Regions from separate parts of the Nocardioides sp. WG-D5 genome, predicted to be linked through region 3. Evidence: riboswitches for the same ligand, from Rfam matches in the RefSeq annotation. Region 3 holds a riboswitch; each other region holds the start of a gene.
What was found. Region 3 has a riboswitch for cobalamin ahead of ACWZJV_RS06685 (ribonucleotide-diphosphate reductase subunit beta). Riboswitches for the same ligand answer to the same signal wherever they lie in the genome.

Region 1 (5,619 bases), 160 kb from region 3:
CCCTGGCCCTCGTCCTGGTCGCCCCGCTGGCCGCACCGGCCGCGGTGCCCAGCCCTGAGGCCGACTCGTCCCGAGCCGGAGAGGTGGAGGCCGCCGCCCTGACCTGGTCCGACGAGTTCGACGGGCCCGCCGGTGGCGCGCCCAACCCCGCCAACTGGAACCACGAGACCGGGGGCGGGGGCTGGGGCAACAACGAGCTGCAGACCTACACCAATTCGCGCGACAACTCCGCGCTCGACGGCAACGGCAACCTCGTCATCACCGCCCGGCAGAGCGGGAGCGGCTACACCTCGGCCCGGCTCACCACCAAGGGCAAGGTCCAGCCGAAGTTCGGACGGCTGGAGGCGCGCATCCAGATCCCGCGTGGGCAGGGCATCTGGCCGGCGTTCTGGATGCTCGGCGGCCAGTTCCCGAGCACGCCGTGGCCCAACGCCGGCGAGATCGACATCATGGAGAACGTCGGCTACGAGCCCCATCTCGTGCACGGCACGCTGCACGGCCCGGGCTACTCCGGAGGCAACGGCATCACCGGCCGGTACATGCACCCGCAGGGCTGGTCCTTCGCCGACACGTTCCACACCTTCGCCATCGACTGGCGGCCCGGCTCGATCACCTGGTCCGTCGACGGGGTCGCCTACCAGACCTTCACCACCGCCAACACCGGCGCGAACCCCTGGGTCTTCGACCAGCCGTTCTTCTTCATCCTCAACGTCGCGGTCGGCGGCAACTGGCCCGGCAACCCCGACGGCACGACCCAGTTCCCCCAGCGCATGGTCGTGGACTACGTACGCGTCTACGACTCGCAGCTCTAGGCGCTGACCGGACCGAGGAAGCGGATGACGAGGCCCTCGTCGTCGTGCACCCGGGCGCGGACGCCGTAGACCTCGGCGATCAGGGACTCGGTCAGCACCTCGGCGGGCGGGCCTCCGGCCACGACGCGGCCCTCGGCGAGCACGAAGACCTGATCGCAGTAGGCGGCGGCGAGGTTGAGGTCGTGCAGGGCGACCAGGCAGGTCGTGGGCATCCGGCGGACCAGCGCGAGCAGCGCCAGCTGGTGACGTACGTCGAGGTGGTTCGTCGGCTCGTCCAGGAGCAGGATCTCCGGCTCCTGGACGAGCGCCCGGGCGATCTGCGTACGCTGCCGCTCGCCGCCCGACAGGGTCGAGAAGCGCTGCTCGAGGCGGTCGGCGATGCCGGCATGGGTGGCGGCCTCCTCGATGACGGCGCGGTCCTGGGCGCTGTCGGGCGCCCAGGCCGGGCGGTGCGGGATCCGGCCGAGGGCGACGACGTCGCGTACGCGGAGGTCTTGGCTGGTCGCCGGCTCCTGCTCGACGACCGCGAGCCGGCGTGCGAGATGACGCCGGGACATGCCGGCGAGCGGGCTGCCGTCGAGCAGGACCTCTCCGGACGACGGTGGGCGTAGCCCGGCCAGGATCCGGATCAGCGAGGACTTCCCGGACCCGTTGGGCCCGAGCAGCCCGACGGTGGCGCCGTCCTCGACCTGGAGGGACACGTCATCGACGACGAGTCGGCCACGAGGCGCCCAGCTGACCCGGCCGGCCTCGAGCGCGGTCATCGGCGTGCCCTCATCAGCACCAGTGCGAAGGCAGGCACCCCGACCAGCGCGGTCGCCACCCCGACGGGGAGCTCCTCGGGGTCGATCACGGTCCGGGCCGCGGTGTCGACCCAGATCAGGAAGATCGCTCCGAGCAGCGCGGTGGCGGGGAGCAGCAGCCGGTGTCCGACCCCGACGAGCGCTCTGGCGAGATGGGGAAGGACCAGCCCGACGAAGCCGATCGCTCCCGACGTCGAGACGATGACGGCGGTCATCAGCGCCGTCAGCACCAGCAGCGCCGCCCGGATGCGCGCGACGTCGACGCCGAGCGAGGCCGCCGCGTCGTTGCCGAACGCGAACGCGTCCAGCCATCCCGCCCCGAGAACGCAGCAGAGCAGCCCGCCGAGCACGATCACCCCGCACACGAGCACGTCGGTCCAGCTCGCCGAGGAGAGCGACCCGAGCAGCCAGAACAGCACCCCGCGCGTCTGCTCGGCGTCGGCCGCGGTGAACACGATGAACGAGGTGAGTGCCGAGAAGAGCTGGGTCGCGGCGATGCCGGCCAGGATGAGCCGGTCGGTGGTGCCCCCGGCGAGGGAGGCGAGCAGCAGCACGAGCGCGAACGAGGCCAGCGCGCCCACGAAGGCCCCGGTGGAGAGCCCGACCGCGCCCGACCCGATGCCGAGGACGACGATCGAGACCGCTCCGGTGGAGGCGCCCGAGGAGATGCCGAGCACGAACGGGTCGGCGAGCGGGTTGCGCAGCAGCGACTGCAGGATGACCCCGCAGATGGCCAGGCCCGCCCCGCAGATCCCCGCGAGCAACGTACGCGGCAGCCGCAGGTCCCACACGATGCTCTGCTGGAGCAGGGTCAGGTCGGAGGCCCCGAGACCGGCCCGGTCCGCGACGACACCGTAGACGTCGGCGATGCTCAGGTCGGAGGGTCCGACGGTGATGGCGCCCGCGACCGAGGCGACCACCACCAGGGGAGCCAGGGCCAGCAGGACACCGGCGCGAGGGAGTGCGCGGACCGCCATCAGCGGAGGCCGAGAGCGGCCAGCTGGTCGGCGACGTTCTCGACCGCGTAAACGGTGCGGATCGAGGGGTTGAGCTCGGCGCCGGACAGCGTCACGAAACGGTCGTTCTTCACCGCGTCCATCTGCGCGGTGACCGGGTTGTTCTTCAGATAGTCGATCTTGGCGCGGGCGGTCTCGGCGGTCTGGCTCTTGCGGGTCAGGTCGCCCAAGACGATGACGTCAGGGTTGCGCTCGGCGACGGTCTCCCAGTTGATCTGCGGCCACTCGTCGGTCGTGTCGTCGAAGACGTTCTCGATGCCGAGAGCGCGGCCGATGATGCCTGGGCCGCCGCAGCAACCGGCCAGGTAGGGCGACTCGGAGTTGGCGAACCAGTACATCGCGCTCACCTCACCCGCCGGCGCCTTGCTCTCGGCGGCCTCGAGGCGCCGGGACAGGTCGGCGACCAGTTGCTCGCCGCGCTCGGGGACGCCGAAGATCCGCGCCAGCTCGGTGATCTCCTGGTAGATCGTCTCGATCTCGAGGGGGTCGAGACGGGTGCCGTCGTCGTCGCCCTCGTTGTCCTTGAGGCACTCGGCAGGGGAGAGGTAGGAGCCGACACCCAGCCTCTCCAGGTCCTCCGGCGTGGTCACCCCGCCCTCTCCGAGGGTGCTGATGAAGGAGGCGGTGATGAAGTCGGGCTCGGTCTCCAGCACGCGCTCGTAGGAGGGCCAGTTGTCGGCGAGCCGCGGCACGCGCTCGTTGTCCTCGGCGAGCGAGTCGAGCACCGGGTCGGTCCAGACCGCGGTGCCGGCCATCCGGTCGGCGAGGCCGAGCGAGAGCAGGATCTCGGTGGAGCCCTGGTTGAGCGAGACGACCCGCTCGGGTGGTGCATCGAGCGTGATCTCGCGCCCGCAGTTGGTCATCGTGAGTGGGAAGCCGGCGGTCCCGGCGGCCGCCTTCTGCGCGTCGGCGGGCTGATCGGCTCCGCAGCCGGTCAGGGCGGCGCCGAGCACCAGAGCGGTGCTCACGGCGATCGTTCGGGCCAGGGTCGTTCGGATGGTGCGGGACAGGTGCACGTCGGTCCTCGAGCGGGTCGCGGGCTGGTACGCGTCGCCCGTGCTGACCGGCAGCGGTCTGCTGCAGGGCCAGCAGGTCTTCGGACTCGGGATCGACCGGCGCGAGACGCCTTCCCAGGCCCGAGGGCCCAGTGGCACAGTGTCCCGTCCGTCACCCACACCGCTGCGCGTCAGTCCCGGGCTCTCACCGGGTTCCCGTGCCGGGACTACGTCCCGAGCGGCTGGCCCGAAGACCGTAGCAGGCGGGCCCGTCAGCCCTCACGGTGGGCGCGGAGCCCGTCCTCTCCGGGCGCGACCGAGTCGTGGAGCTTGATGGTGTGGTCGTACTGCTCCTCGACCATCGGCCGGTAGGCGATCCGCGGCTCGGTCATCACGCCCTCGAGACGTACGCTCAGATCGGCCTCGATCCGCGCCATCGCCTCGGTGTCGACGGTGTCGGCGTCGGTGATCAGGTGGGGGCGCAGCGGGTCCATCCCGGTGTACCAGAACGTGCCGTGCAGGAGCGGCCACAGGACGTCCTCGATGTGGCCGCTGATCCCGCGCGGGCCCAGGGTCGCGGCCCGATCGCCGGCGGTGACGATGGTCAGCGCGCGCTTGCCGGCCAGGCCGCCCTTGCCGTACTTGAGGGGCTTGCCGGTCTCCGGATCCGGTACGTCGAAGGCGAATCCCGACTCGAAGACCCGGTCGATCCAGCCCTTCAGGATGGCCGGCACCGAATACCACCACAGCGGGAACTGCACGACCAGCAGATCGGCCTCCCGCAGGCGGTCCTGGTGGCGGCGTACGTCGGCCTCGCCCCGCTCCACCAGAAGTGGATTGAAACCTTCTCGATAGAGGTCGATCTCGTCGACGGTCCAGCCGGCCGCGACGAGAGCGTTCCGGCCCGCCTCCTGCAGCCGTCCGTTGAGCGACGACGCGTGCGGATGTGCCCATACCCAGAGTGCGTGCATGGGTCTCTGAACGCGGTCTGACGCGGCAGGATTCCCGCCTGGATGTGGGTGGGCGTCGTGCCGGTCTGACGACAAAGTCCGAACCTCGCTCAAATTAGCGGCCGAAGAGTGTTGACGTATGTGATTGCCATCACTAGCGTAAACCAGGCTTGAAACCTTTCAATTCGAGGAGCTGCCCATGCCGGACACACCCGCCGCACTGGAGCTGCGGGACGTGGCCAAGTCGTTCGGCCCCGTACGCGCCCTCCGGTCTGGAAGCCTCCGGGTCGAGGCCGGATCCATCCACGCGCTCGTGGGGGAGAACGGAGCCGGGAAGTCGACGCTGGTCAAGATCGTCGCCGGGCTCTACCGCCGCGACGCGGGCGACTACCTGCTCGCCGGGGAGCATGTCGACTTCCGCAACACCGCCGAGGCCAAGCAGGCCGGAGTCGCGGTCATCTACCAGGAGCCGACCCTCTTCCCCGACCTCTCGGTCACCGAGAACATCTTCATGGGGCGCCAGCCGACCAACCGCTGGGGCAGGATCGACCGTGCCGCGATGCGCACCGAGGTCGTCGAGCTCTTCGCCCGGCTCGGCGTGCCGATCGAGCCCGACCGCCCGACCGAGGGCCTCTCGATCGCCGACCAGCAGCTGATCGAGATCGCGAAGGCGCTCTCCCTCGACGCCAAGGTCCTGATCATGGACGAGCCGACTGCGGCCCTGTCGGGCAACGAGGTCGAGCGGCTGATGACCGTGGCGCGCACGCTGCGCGACCAGGGCTGCGCCGTCGTCTTCATCTCGCACCGCTTCGACGAGGTGTTCGCGCTGTGCGACACCATCACGGTGATGCGCGACGGCGCCTACATCTCCACCGACCCGATCGCCGCGGTCACCGAGGACCAGATCGTCCAGCGGCTGGTCGGGCGCGAGGTCTCCGACCTCTACCCGAAGCTCGAGGCCACCGTCGGCAAGCCCCTGCTCGAGGTCAGGGGCCTCACCCGCACCGGACTGTTCCAGGACATCAGCCTCACCGTCCGCGAGG
Region 2 (5,619 bases), 2.6 Mb from region 3:
ACGGGCTTCCCGTCGGCGTACAGTTCCTGGCGCCGGTCCTGGAGGACGCCCGTCTCTACCGCGTCGGTGCCGCGCTCGAGGGCGCCATCGGCCCGGTGCTCTCGATCGACAAGCTGGAGGTGGCCCGATGACGGAGACTCTCGTCCCGTTCGACGAGGTGCTGGAGCGCTACGACCCGGCCTTCGGGCTCGAGGTGCACGTCGAGCTCAACACCAACACCAAGATGTTCTGCGGCTGCCCGGCGACCTTCGGCGGCGAGCCCAACTCCCAGGTCTGCCCGACCTGCCTCGGCCTGCCCGGCTCGATGCCGGTCGTGAACGCCAAGGCCGTGGAGTCGGCGATCCGGATCGGGCTCGCGCTCAACGGGTCGATCGCGGAGTGGTGCCGGTTCGCCCGGAAGAACTACTTCTACCCGGACATGCCGAAGAACTTCCAGACCTCGCAGTATGACGAGCCGATCGTCTACGACGGCTACCTCGACGTCGAGGTCGAGGGGGAGACCTTCCGCATCGAGATCGAGCGCGCCCACATGGAGGAGGACACCGGCAAGACCACCCACATCGGTGGCGCCACCGGCCGCATCCACGGCGCCGACTACTCGCTGGTCGACTACAACCGCGCCGGCATCCCGCTGATCGAGATCGTCACCCGCCCGATCCTCGGCACCGGCGCCAAGGCGCCGCTCGTGGCCAAGGCCTACGTCGCCGCGCTGCGCGAGATCCTGCTCGGTCTGGGTGTCTCCGACGTACGCATGGACCAGGGCTCGATGCGCTGCGACGTCAACCTGTCGCTGTCCCCGAAGGGCTCCGACAAGCTCGGCACCCGCACCGAGACGAAGAACGTGAACTCGCTGCGCTCGGTCGAGCGGGCCGTACGTTTCGAGATGTCGCGCCACGCCGGGATCCTCGACGCGGGGGAGGCGATCTTCCAGGAGACCCGCCACTTCCACGAGGACACCGGCACCACCTCGGCCGGGCGGCCGAAGTCGGACGCCGACGACTACCGCTACTTCCCCGAGCCGGATCTCGTCCCGGTCGCGCCGAGCCGTGAGTGGGTCGAGGAGCTGCGCGGCACGCTGCCCGAGCCGCCAGCCGACAAGCGCGCGCGGCTGCAGGCCGAGTGGGGCTACTCCGACCTGGAGATGCGTGACGTCTGGGCCGCCGGTGCACTGACGCTGATCGAGTCGACCGTCGCCGAGGGGGCTTCCGCCCAGGCCGCGCGCAAGTGGTGGATGGCCGAGCTCTCCCGGGCCGCCAACGACCGCGGCGTCGAGCTGGCCGAGGTCGGGGTCACCCCCGCCCAGGTCGCCGAGGTGCAGAAGCTGGTCGACGGCGGCTCGCTGACCGACAAGCTCGCCCGCCAGGTCTTCGAGGGCCTGCTGGCCGGTGAGGGCACGGTCGCCGAGATCGTCGACGCCCGCGGCCTCGCCGTGGTCTCCGACGACGGTGCGCTCGGCGCAGCCGTCGACGAGGCGATCGACGCCCAGCCCGCTGTCGCCGAGAAGATCCGAGGCGGCAACCAGGCCGCGGCCGGTGCCCTCATCGGTGCGGTCATGAAGGCGACCGGCGGCAAGGCCGACGCCAAGCGCGTCCGCGAGCTGATCCTGGAGAAGCTCGCCTGATGTAGCGACTGTGTTGGTCTCGACACGCTCGGCCGCAGCCGGCCTCCCGGCTCGACCAGCGTGCGCTGGTCGAGCCGCCGGAGCCGCTAGGCGAAGGCGTGTCGAGACCAACACATTCCTCTTCCTGCCACACTGATCCGGTGACCGAGCCCTTCCGCATCGCCCTGCTCATCGACGCCGACAACGCCCCCGCGGCCAAGATCGACGCGATCCTCAACGACCTGGCCGAGTACGGCGAGGTGACGATCCGCCGGGCCTACGGGAACTGGACCAAGCCCGAGCTGAAGGGGTGGATCGAGGAGCTGCACGACGCCGCGATCCGGCCGATGCAGCAGTTCGACCTGACCGCCCACAAGAACGCCTCCGACATGGCGCTCGCCATCGACGCCGTCGAGCTGCTGCATGCGGCGATCCCGGACGCGTTCGCGCTGGTCTCCTCCGACTCCGACTTCACCCCGCTGGTGCACTATCTGCGGGAGAAGGGACGCGCGGTCTACGGCTACGGCCGGGAGAAGACGCCGGCGCCGTTCAAGAGCGCCTGCACCCGGTTCACCGTGGTGGAGAAGCTCGGCGGCTCCGAGGAGGAGACCGACGCCGACGCCGAGGCCGGCGCCACCCCCGCCCGCAAGCCGTCCTCCTCGGCGACCACGGGGCAGGTGCTGAAGCGCAACGCCCGGTTGATCCAGCTGCTGCGCAACTCCATCGCCGCGGCCGCCGACGACGACGGCTGGGCCCTGGTCGGCACGGTCGTCTCGCGCATCCGCAACCAGTCCTCCGAGGATCCCCGCAACTACGGCTACGCCACCTGGACCAAGCTCATCAAGGCGATCGACCTCTTCGAGCTCAAGGACGAGGGCACCTCGGCGATCGCGGTCAGCGACAAGCGCATCAAGAAGTGAGCGAGCGTCAGCGAGCGACCCACGAGATCAACGCGGCGGCGTGACGTATGTCTGTACGACGTCGTACTGCTAGGAGGCGTCCGCGGTGCGGTCCTGGTCGTCTGCCTTCTTCGGCTTCGGGCGGGTGCAGTCGATCCCCTTGGGCACCGAGCCGTTGAGGTGCTTCAGCGCGGCCTTGAAGTCGCGGCAGCGCTCGGCGTCCTCCTCCTTGTTGTGGGGATAGCCGATCGCCGCGTTGACCTTGCCCATCTCGAGGTCGTCGGCGAGCGGGTTGATGTCGCGGGCGACGGTCCAGTACCACCGCGAGATCGGCGCGCTGTGGTCCAGCGACCGAGCCAGCTCGGGGCGGCGGCGCAGGTCGATCCCGAAGTAGGCGCCGGCGTCGGTGTAGTTGGCCTCGCCGGTCAGCTGGATGTAGCCGCGGCCGGCGTACTTCCGCTTGTCGCGGGGGCCCTTGGCGTCGTGGTGGAAGGAGCTCTCGTTGGCGAGCGTGGCCAGGTAGGCCGCCTGCCGGTAGGGGGTCGTGATCCGAGCGTCGTCCATGGCGCGGTTGAGCGTCGGCAGCCCGGTCTCGACGGTCTTCTTGTTCCCGACCTTGTCGCCGAACATGGCGACGAGGTCGTCGTACGTGACCGAGGTCCGATCCGGTGCCGCGAGAGCCGTCGTGGTCGGGCAGAGAGCGAGAAGGGTGGCCGAGATCGAGGTTGCGACAAGGCCGAGAATCCGGTGGCGCATGGGGACAGAGTGACTGCTCGACGGCGATCCCGCAAGCAGGGCGTGCGCGGCATAGGATTGCCCCGCATCAAAGCAGAGCCTCAATCAACACACGCCGTGGTGGGGGAAGCCGGTCGAATCCCGGCGCTGACCCGCAACCGTAGGCCCAGGACATCGAGGGTCCTGAGCGAGCCGGAGCACCTGCCGACGGACGCGTACTGACCTGACGCTGTCGTGGAAAGCAGCGGGTCGGCCCTGGGCCTTCCCGACGAACAGCGCGGAAGGAACCATGAAGAAGACCGTCCTCGGTGGCATCGCCGCCGCCCTCGCCCTCACCTCGCTCGCCGGCTGCGGCGAGAAGGCCGTCGAGGAGGGGGAGAAGCCCGCCTACGACGCGAAGGTGTCCACCTCGGTGGCCGACTGGCTCGTCGCCCAGGCCCCGAAGGGTGTGGCCCACAACGCGCAGTACGGCACCGACGACTTCGGCCTCAGCGCCGACATCGGGATCGCGCTGGCCGAGGTCGGCGGCTACGACGAGGAGATCGCCACGATCGTCGCGGCCGTGATGAAGAACAAGAAGGCCTACACCTCGCCGGGGTTCGGCACGGTCACCTCGGCCGGGGCCACGGCCAAGGCGCTCGTCCTCCAGCAGAACGTCGACGCCTCCGACCCCGGTCTGCTGAAGCAGCTCGAGGGCACCGTCGCCGAGAACGGCCGCATCGCCGACGAGCTCGACCCCAAGAACAAGAAGGCGGCCGACTACTCCAACACCATCGGCCAGTCGTACGCCGTGTGGGCGCTGAGCAACGCGGAGAGCAAGGAGGCCACGGCCGCCGCGGAGTTCCTGGCCGGGCAGCAGTGCGAGGAGGGCTGGTTCCGGGTCACGTTCACCGCCGACCCCGCGGCCGCCGACCAGACCTGCGACGCCGACCCGAAGGCCGCGCCGGACGCCGACGCCACTGCGTTCGCGCTGATCGCGCTGTCCTCGGTGGCCTCTCCCGAGGCCGAGAAGGCGGTCGAGGCAGGCGTCGAGTGGCTGAAGGAGACCCAGGCCGAGGACGGGTCCTTCAAGGCCGCCACCGGCAACATCGCCAACTCCAACACCACCGGCCTGGCCGGGTGGGCGTTCGGGCGCGCCGGGGAGACCGACGCCGCCGAGAAGGCGGCGTCCTGGGTCGCCGAGCACGTCGTGACCTGCGGCGACGACGTCGGCGCGGTGGCCTACGACGACGCCGCCCTGACCGAGGGCAACACCAAGGGGCTGACCAAGGAGTCCGAGGGGATGTACCGCCTCGCGGCCGCCCAGGCGCTGCCGTCGCTGGTCTACCTGCCCAAGGACGCGACCGCGAAGAGCTCGTGCTGATCCTGCGGTCCGCTCGCGTGGCCCTGGCGACCCTCGCCGGGGCCACCGCACTCGTCGTCACCCCCGCCTCCGCGTCGGCCGCCGTCTCGCGGTCTGACGAGGCGTGTGACGGCGTCACCGTCGTCGTCGAGCCCAACGCGCTGGGCGGCGACCCCGAGGTCACCTGCGTCCGGCCCGAGGAGGGCGACACCGGCGCCGACCTCTTCGAGAAGGCAGGACATCCGCTCACCTACGTGACCTCGATGCCCAGCGTCGTCTGCCGCGTCGACGGCCGGCCGAAGAACGCCGGCTGCGCCCAGATGCCGCCCGCCGACGCCTACTGGTCGCTGTGGGTCACCGACGAATCCGGGGCCTGGAGCTATGCCTCCAGAAATGTTACCGAAATCAGCGTGACCTCCGGGCAGGGTGTTGCGTTCACGTGGATAGACGACGATGTCGTTACCGCTCCGGCGACGGAGCTTGGGGATGCTGTGGGGGCGCCCTCAAGCCCGTCGCCGGAGTTATCTCCGGAGAACTCACCCTCCGAGCCCCGGCAGCTGCCTGTCTGGGTCGCTCCCGCCGGGATCCTCGCCCTCTTCTCCGTCGCCGGTGTCGTGTGGTGGCGTCGGCGATGAGCACGCTGATCCGCACAGCCGCGGTCGCGCGCCTGCCCCGGGATCTGCACCCCGTCGCGTGGTGGGTGTGGGCGATCGGCCTGGCTGCGTACGCCTCCTTCACCACCAACCTGCTGCTGCTCCTGCTGCTGGTGGGGGTGGTCTCGGTCGTGGTCGCGGCCCGCCGCGGGGAGCAACCGTGGGCGAAGGCGTTCCGGCTCTACGTCGGCCTCGCCCTGTTCATCGTGGCGACCCGGGTGCTCTTCCGGGTGCTCCTGGGCGCCGTGCCGGGTCACGTGCTCATCTACCTGCCCGAGATCCCGCTTCCCGAATGGGTGCTGGGGATCCGGCTGCTCGGGCCGCTCACCCGCGAGGCGCTGCTGGCCGGCCTCTACGACGGCATGCGGCTCGGCGTGATCGTGATCTGCG
Region 3 (5,619 bases):
AGAACAGGTTCAGCGACTGGGCCTGGTCGATGTAGACCTGCCGGTCGGAGGCCCGGGCGAGCAGGATCTCCTGGTCGATCTCATAGCCGGTCCGGAAGACCTCCTTCTCGTGGTCGTCGAGCCACGAGACGTGCTGGACCGAGCCGCCGTGGTCGATGATGTCGGAGATGTGGGCCTGGTCGTAGACGCCACGCTCCTTCATCACCTCGACGAGGTTCTGGTTGGCCCGCGGCATCTCGCCGGCGGAGGTGGTCTGGTTCCAGACGTTGGCGACGTACGGCTCGATGCCCTGGCTGGTGCCGCCGACGATCACCGCGGTGCTCATCGTCGGCGCGATCGCCATGAGGTGGGAGTTGCGCCGTCCGACGCACCACTCGGGGATGCCGGCGACCGAGCCCATCCACCGCGAGGCGGCGTCGGCACGGGACGAGATCCGCTCGAAGATGTCCTTGTTCAGCGCTGCCGCCTTGTCCGACTCGAACGGCACCCGCTGCTTCTGCAGGTAGTCGTGGTAGCCCATCACGCCGAGGCCCAGGCTGCGGGCCTTCTCGGTGTAGCGCACCGCCCGCTCCAGACCGCGGATGGTACGCGCCTTGCGCAGGAACGCCTCGGCGACCGCGTCCAGGAAGACGGTCGCGACGTACGCGGTGTCCTGGTCCTTCCACTCGTCGTAGGTCGACAGGTTCAGCGAGGAGAGCACGCAGGTGTAGGAGTGGTCCTCGTCGCTGAAGAGGGTGATCTCCGAGCACAGGTTGGAGGCCTTGTTGGCCAGGCCGTTGGCCTGGTAGGACTCGGTCTGCGCCGCGTTGACGGTGTCGACCTTCCAGATGTAGCCCTTGCCCAGCACGACCCGGATCTTCAGCACCCGCTGGTAGCGCTCCAGCGCGTCCTTGTCGCCGGCGAGCATCCGGTCGATGAAGGCCTGGCTGAAGATCCAGCCGACGTTCTTGTTGGCCGGCTCGCGGAAGATCAGGTCGGCGAGCTCGTAGAAGTCCGGGTGGTCCACGGGCAGGTAGCCCGCCCAGGAGCCGCGGCGGGTGGCGCCCTGGCTGATCTGGTTGGTCATCTCCACGAAGTTGCAGAAGACCGGGACCACGCCGTTGGCCTTGCCGTTGTCGCTGAACTTCGCGCCGCGCGGCCGGACGTCACCGAGGTACGCCGAGGTGCCGAACCCGTTCTGGGACAGGATCGCGGCCTCCTTGAGGGTCTCGTAGAAGCCCCAGACCGAGTCCTCGACGTAGGACCCCTCGCACGAGACCGGCAGGCCGCGGTCGGTGCCGAGGTTGGACAGCACCGGCGTCGAGGGGGAGAGCCAGCCGTTCCAGATCGCCTCGAAGAACGGCTCCGTCCAGGAGACGCCGTCCTCGCGGGGGTACATCTCGTCGGCCAGCCCGCCGGCGGTGGCCGCGATGGTCTCGTAGCGCTCGCGGACGCTCTGGTCCGCGACGGTGTACTTGGCCTTGAACATCGCGTAGCCCGCGGTGGTCATGAAGGCAGGCACGGTGCCCTCGTCCTGCAGTGCCTTGCGCTCGGCGGAGAGCGCCTCCCAGCTGGTGCTGCTCATCAGAACTCGAACTCCGTCTCGCCGATGTTGCGGTTGTATTCGTTGCCGGTGACCTGGAAGAAGTCGTGGAACTGGGTGCCGTTGATGCCGGCGTAGAACCACTCGGCGACCGGGTTGGTCTCGACCCCGAACAGCGGCTCCATCCGCATGTTCTCCAGGGTCATGTCGATGCGGGAGCGCACGAAGGCCTCCAGATCGGCCTGCTCGATGCCGGTGATCGGCCCGTGGGCGAAGAGCATCTCCACGATCCGGGCCTCGTGGGCGTAGAGGTGCTCGGCGACGCCGCGGACGCGGGCGAAGAGGTCGTCGCGCTCGGCCTCGAACTTGTCGGCCGGGACGGTCGCGGCGTACTCGTCCAGCGTCGTGTTGAACAGCCAGGCACCGCCGGTGGCGTGCAGGTTCTCGTCGCGGGCGGAGAAGTTGATGCCGCTGATCACGTTCTGCAGCAGGTTCTTGCCACCGGACTGGAAGTGCTTGAGGAAGGCGAAGTTGGAGTAGAGGACGCAGTTCTCCATCAGCGTGAAGACGCTCAGCGCGTAGAGCAGGTCCTCGTCGGCGATGGCGTCCCACACGAAGGCGATCCGCTCGGCCAGCACCGGGTCGTTCTTGTAGGAGTCGTAGAACTCCTCGGTGTCGATCATCAGCGTCTTGTTGAGCTTCGCGTAGAACGGCGCGTGCATGTTCAGCTCGGCGAAGGAGAAGGCGTTGGTCATCATCTGGATCTCGGGCCGCGGGAACGCGTGGAAGAGCCGGTCGCCCCACACCTCGCCGCCGAGGATCAGCTCGTAGATGGTGAACAGCTTCAGCGTCGTCTTGACCGCAGCCTGCTCGGCGTCGGTCATGTTGACCAGGAAGTCCTGCTTGTCGTTCTCGACCGGGATCTCCTCGGCGGTCCAGAAGATGCTCCGCTGCTTCTTGGCCAGGTCCTCGGCCATCGGATAGTCGAAGACGTACGCCGACTTCTCGGTGCGGATCGGTAGACCCTCGGTGTCGATCAAGCCCATACCCCCCTTGTTCAGGCGGGCCCCGCGGCCCGCTGGATGTCTCGTGCATCCGTGCCGGGGCAGGAGAGGACGGCGTCGTACGCGCTCGATCCCCTGACCTTCCCTCGAGGTCGCGGACCCCACCATGAGGTGGGCACTGGCAGGTCTTCGGACTCGTGGGCGTCTCGTGCTCGGTCCTAGTGGCCGTCGCTTCCCAGGAGCCGGCTTGCTCCCAGTGCTTCGTGACGGCGGTCGTTCCCACTCACCGCTGCGGGGCAGTCCCGGACTCGCACCGGGTTCCCTCTTGCCTCTCCCGCCTCGTCGCCGAGGTGGGAGAACCAGCTGCGGGCACCACTATATGCGGGAATTACACCAATGCAACTTCCTAGATCTTGTGTTTCGCCGACTCCATGGAACGCTGTGGGTGCGGCCAGCGTCCCGACGTGGCATGATGCCGCCAACGGACATGAGGAAGCCGGTGGAACTCCGGCACAGTCGCGCTACTGTGACACCGCCTCGCGGCGGTGGAGTCAGACCCGAATGTCCGTCCAACCCCAACGAACAGGGACGCAGGTATCCCTGAGGAGGACATATGTCGCAGCACGCTGTGGCGCCGGTCGCCGGCGCAGATCTGCCCACCATCCCGCTCCGTGAGCTCGCCCCCTGGGCGCTCTTCTTCGGTCTGCTCGGTCTCCTGGCGCTCTTCTTCATCAGCGCCGACCAGGGCGCCGTCTCGATCCCGTCGGGCACCCTGATCCACGAGTGGGTCCACGACGGTCGTCACCTGCTCGGCTACCCCTGCCACTGATGAGCCCGCGTGCCTTTCTCGTACGCGGCCTCCTAGCCGGCCTCCTCGCCGGAGTCGCCACCTTCCTGGTGGCGTACGCCGTCGGTGAGCCGCAGGTCGGTGCTGCCATCGCGCTGGAGGAGGCCGGCGGCGACGGACACTCGCACTCGCATGCCGCCGAAGGTGCTGAGGGCGAGGAGGAGGCCGCCGAGGTCTCCCGCACCAACCAGAGCACCTGGGGGCTGCTGACCGGCACCCTCGCGGTCGGCGTCGCGCTCGGCGGCATCGTCGGGCTGGTCGCCGCGGCAACGCTGGGTCGTCTGGGACGGCTCACGCCGGGCCAGTCGACGGCGCTGGTCACCCTGATCGGGTTCGTCGCGGTCGCACTCGTGCCGTTCCTCAAATACCCGGCGACCCCGCCGGCGGTCGGCAGCGGCGACACCATCGGCGTACGCACCGCGGTCTACTTCGCCTTCCAGGCCCTCTCGGTCGTGGCGGCGGTGGTCGTGACGTACGCCGCGGTGCGGCTGCGCGGGCGGTTCGGCACCTACCTCGCCGTCGTCGGCGCGACCGCGGCCTACCTGGCCGTGATGGTCGTCGCCGGAGAGCTGTTCACGACGGTCAACGAGGTCGGGGACTTCCCGGCCGACACGCTGTGGTTCTTCCGCCGGGCCTCGCTGATCACGCTCGCCACGATGTGGGGCGTGCTCGGAGTGGCACTGACCGGACTGGTCATTCGTCTGTACGCGGCAGAGCGCGCTGTCGCGGAACGCAAGGCCCTGGCCGCCAGCCTGTGAGCTAGCGGGGGAGGCGGTAGGCCTCCACGGGACGGCCGCCGTCCAGGTGATCGCGCACGATCACCCGGGCGGCGGCCGCTTCCACGTTGCCGTACCAGACGTCGTCGGGCTGCACGCTGAGCACCGGCGCCTGGTTGCACGGGAACTGGCAGCCGGTGTGGGTGATCAGCAGGTCGTCGTCGCCGAGACCGGCCTCCATCGCGCCCAGGACGACCGCCCTGGCCACCTCCTCGGAGCCCTTCGCGGTGCAGCGCGGGCCGCGGCAGATCAGCACCTGACGTACGTGGCCGGGGACCCGCTCCCAGGCGGGGGAGGTGAGCCCGGGCTCGGTGCCGGTGATCGGTCTGGTCTCGGCCAGCACCTCGGCGAGCTCGTCACGCGTGGTCGCCAGAGCGGTCGCCACCTGGATCGTGGGAGGCTCGCCCGCGCGCTCGCGCCACCAGTGGGCCGCGATCCGGCGCAGCCAGGAGTGGCCCGGGGCGAGCGGGCCGAGGCTGACCCCGGCCAGGGTGATCGTCTCCGCACCGGCGTCGGCGAGCCGGGTCAGCTCTGCGGAGAGGGACGGGCCGCCCATCTGCAGGAAGGCGAGGCTCGCGTCGAGCTCGCCGGCCCAACCGAGCAGGTCCTGGCGGCGGTCGACGTCGGTCACCGACATCCCGACGACCACCCTCATCCGAGGCTCCGGACCCAGGCGACCGCCTCGGCGACGTCGTCGACGGTGCGGACGCCGTCGGCGGCGGTGGGTCGGCGTACGACCACGACGGGCACGCCGAGCTCGGCGGCCGCGGCCATCTTCGGCCAGGTGAAGGTGCCGCCGGAGTCCTTGGTGATGAGCACGTCGGTGCGGTGCTCATGCATCAGCGCGAGCTCGCCCTCGATCTCGTAGGGGCCACGGCTGGTCAGCAGCGTCCAGGGCTCGGGCAGGTCGAGGTCGGGCGGGTCGACCACGCGGGCCAGAGCCTCGTGGCCCGCGAGCGCCGGGACGAACCGGGCCAGCTCCTGGCGTCCGACGGTGATGAAGGGACGCCTCCCGAGACCGGAGGCGAGCGCGGCGGCCTCGTCGTGGGTGTCGACGTAGGTCCAGGACGGGTCCGCCGGCCAGCCCGGCCGCTCCAGCCGGAGCAGCGGATGCCCGGTCTGCGCGCAGGCCGTGGCCGCGTTGGCCGAGATGCCGCGCGCGAACGGGTGCGTCGCGTCGACGACGGCGTCGAAGTGGTCGAGAGCCCCCCTCAAGCCCTCGACCCCTCCGAAGCCGCCGATCCGCACCGCCCCCACCGGCAGCCGCGGCCGAGCCACCCGGCCCGCCAACGAGGAGGTGACCGCCACCCCCTCCTCGACCAGCCGTGCCGCCAGGTCCCGAGCCTCCCCGGTCCCGCCCAGGATCAGCAGCCTCATCGGATACCCCCGCTGGTCGAGCCGCCCCCGCTGGTCGAGCCGCCGGAGCCGTTAGGCGGAGGCGTGTCGAGACCAACACAGTCCTCTGTCGAC

Region 1: linked by a shared signal. The riboswitch ahead of ACWZJV_RS05825 (ABC transporter substrate-binding protein) and the one ahead of ACWZJV_RS06685 (ribonucleotide-diphosphate reductase subunit beta) in region 3 are both predicted to bind cobalamin.
Region 2: linked by a shared signal. The riboswitch ahead of ACWZJV_RS22785 (prenyltransferase/squalene oxidase repeat-containing protein) and the one ahead of ACWZJV_RS06685 (ribonucleotide-diphosphate reductase subunit beta) in region 3 are both predicted to bind cobalamin.

The regions. Positions count from the first base shown of each region.
Region 1 covers NZ_CM132928.1:1,195,939-1,201,557, reverse strand. Annotated here, with positions in the region: gene ACWZJV_RS05840 (glycoside hydrolase family 16 protein) at 1-812, shown strand, start outside; gene ACWZJV_RS05835 (ABC transporter ATP-binding protein) at 809-1,576, opposite strand; gene ACWZJV_RS05830 (FecCD family ABC transporter permease) at 1,573-2,592, opposite strand; gene ACWZJV_RS05825 (ABC transporter substrate-binding protein) at 2,592-3,599, opposite strand; cobalamin riboswitch at 3,702-3,888, opposite strand; gene ACWZJV_RS05820 (NAD(P)H-dependent oxidoreductase) at 3,899-4,597, opposite strand; gene ACWZJV_RS05815 (sugar ABC transporter ATP-binding protein) at 4,776-5,619, shown strand, end outside.
Region 2 covers NZ_CM132928.1:4,700,791-4,706,409, forward strand. Annotated here, with positions in the region: gene gatA (Asp-tRNA(Asn)/Glu-tRNA(Gln) amidotransferase subunit GatA) at 1-131, shown strand, start outside; gene gatB (Asp-tRNA(Asn)/Glu-tRNA(Gln) amidotransferase subunit GatB) at 128-1,621, shown strand; gene ACWZJV_RS22775 (NYN domain-containing protein) at 1,762-2,520, shown strand; gene ACWZJV_RS22780 (glycoside hydrolase family 19 protein) at 2,590-3,255, opposite strand; cobalamin riboswitch at 3,336-3,457, shown strand; gene ACWZJV_RS22785 (prenyltransferase/squalene oxidase repeat-containing protein) at 3,524-4,597, shown strand; gene ACWZJV_RS22790 (hypothetical protein) at 4,591-5,211, shown strand; gene ACWZJV_RS22795 (CbiQ family ECF transporter T component) at 5,208-5,619, shown strand, end outside.
Region 3 covers NZ_CM132928.1:1,360,019-1,365,637, reverse strand. Annotated here, with positions in the region: gene ACWZJV_RS06690 (ribonucleotide reductase N-terminal alpha domain-containing protein) at 1-1,564, opposite strand, end outside; gene ACWZJV_RS06685 (ribonucleotide-diphosphate reductase subunit beta) at 1,564-2,568, opposite strand; cobalamin riboswitch at 2,690-2,906, opposite strand; gene ACWZJV_RS06680 (CbtB domain-containing protein) at 3,140-3,355, shown strand; gene ACWZJV_RS06675 (CbtA family protein) at 3,355-4,131, shown strand; gene ACWZJV_RS06670 ((2Fe-2S) ferredoxin domain-containing protein) at 4,133-4,804, opposite strand; gene ACWZJV_RS06665 (cobalt-precorrin-6A reductase) at 4,801-5,526, opposite strand; gene ACWZJV_RS06660 (cobyric acid synthase) at 5,523-5,619, opposite strand, start outside.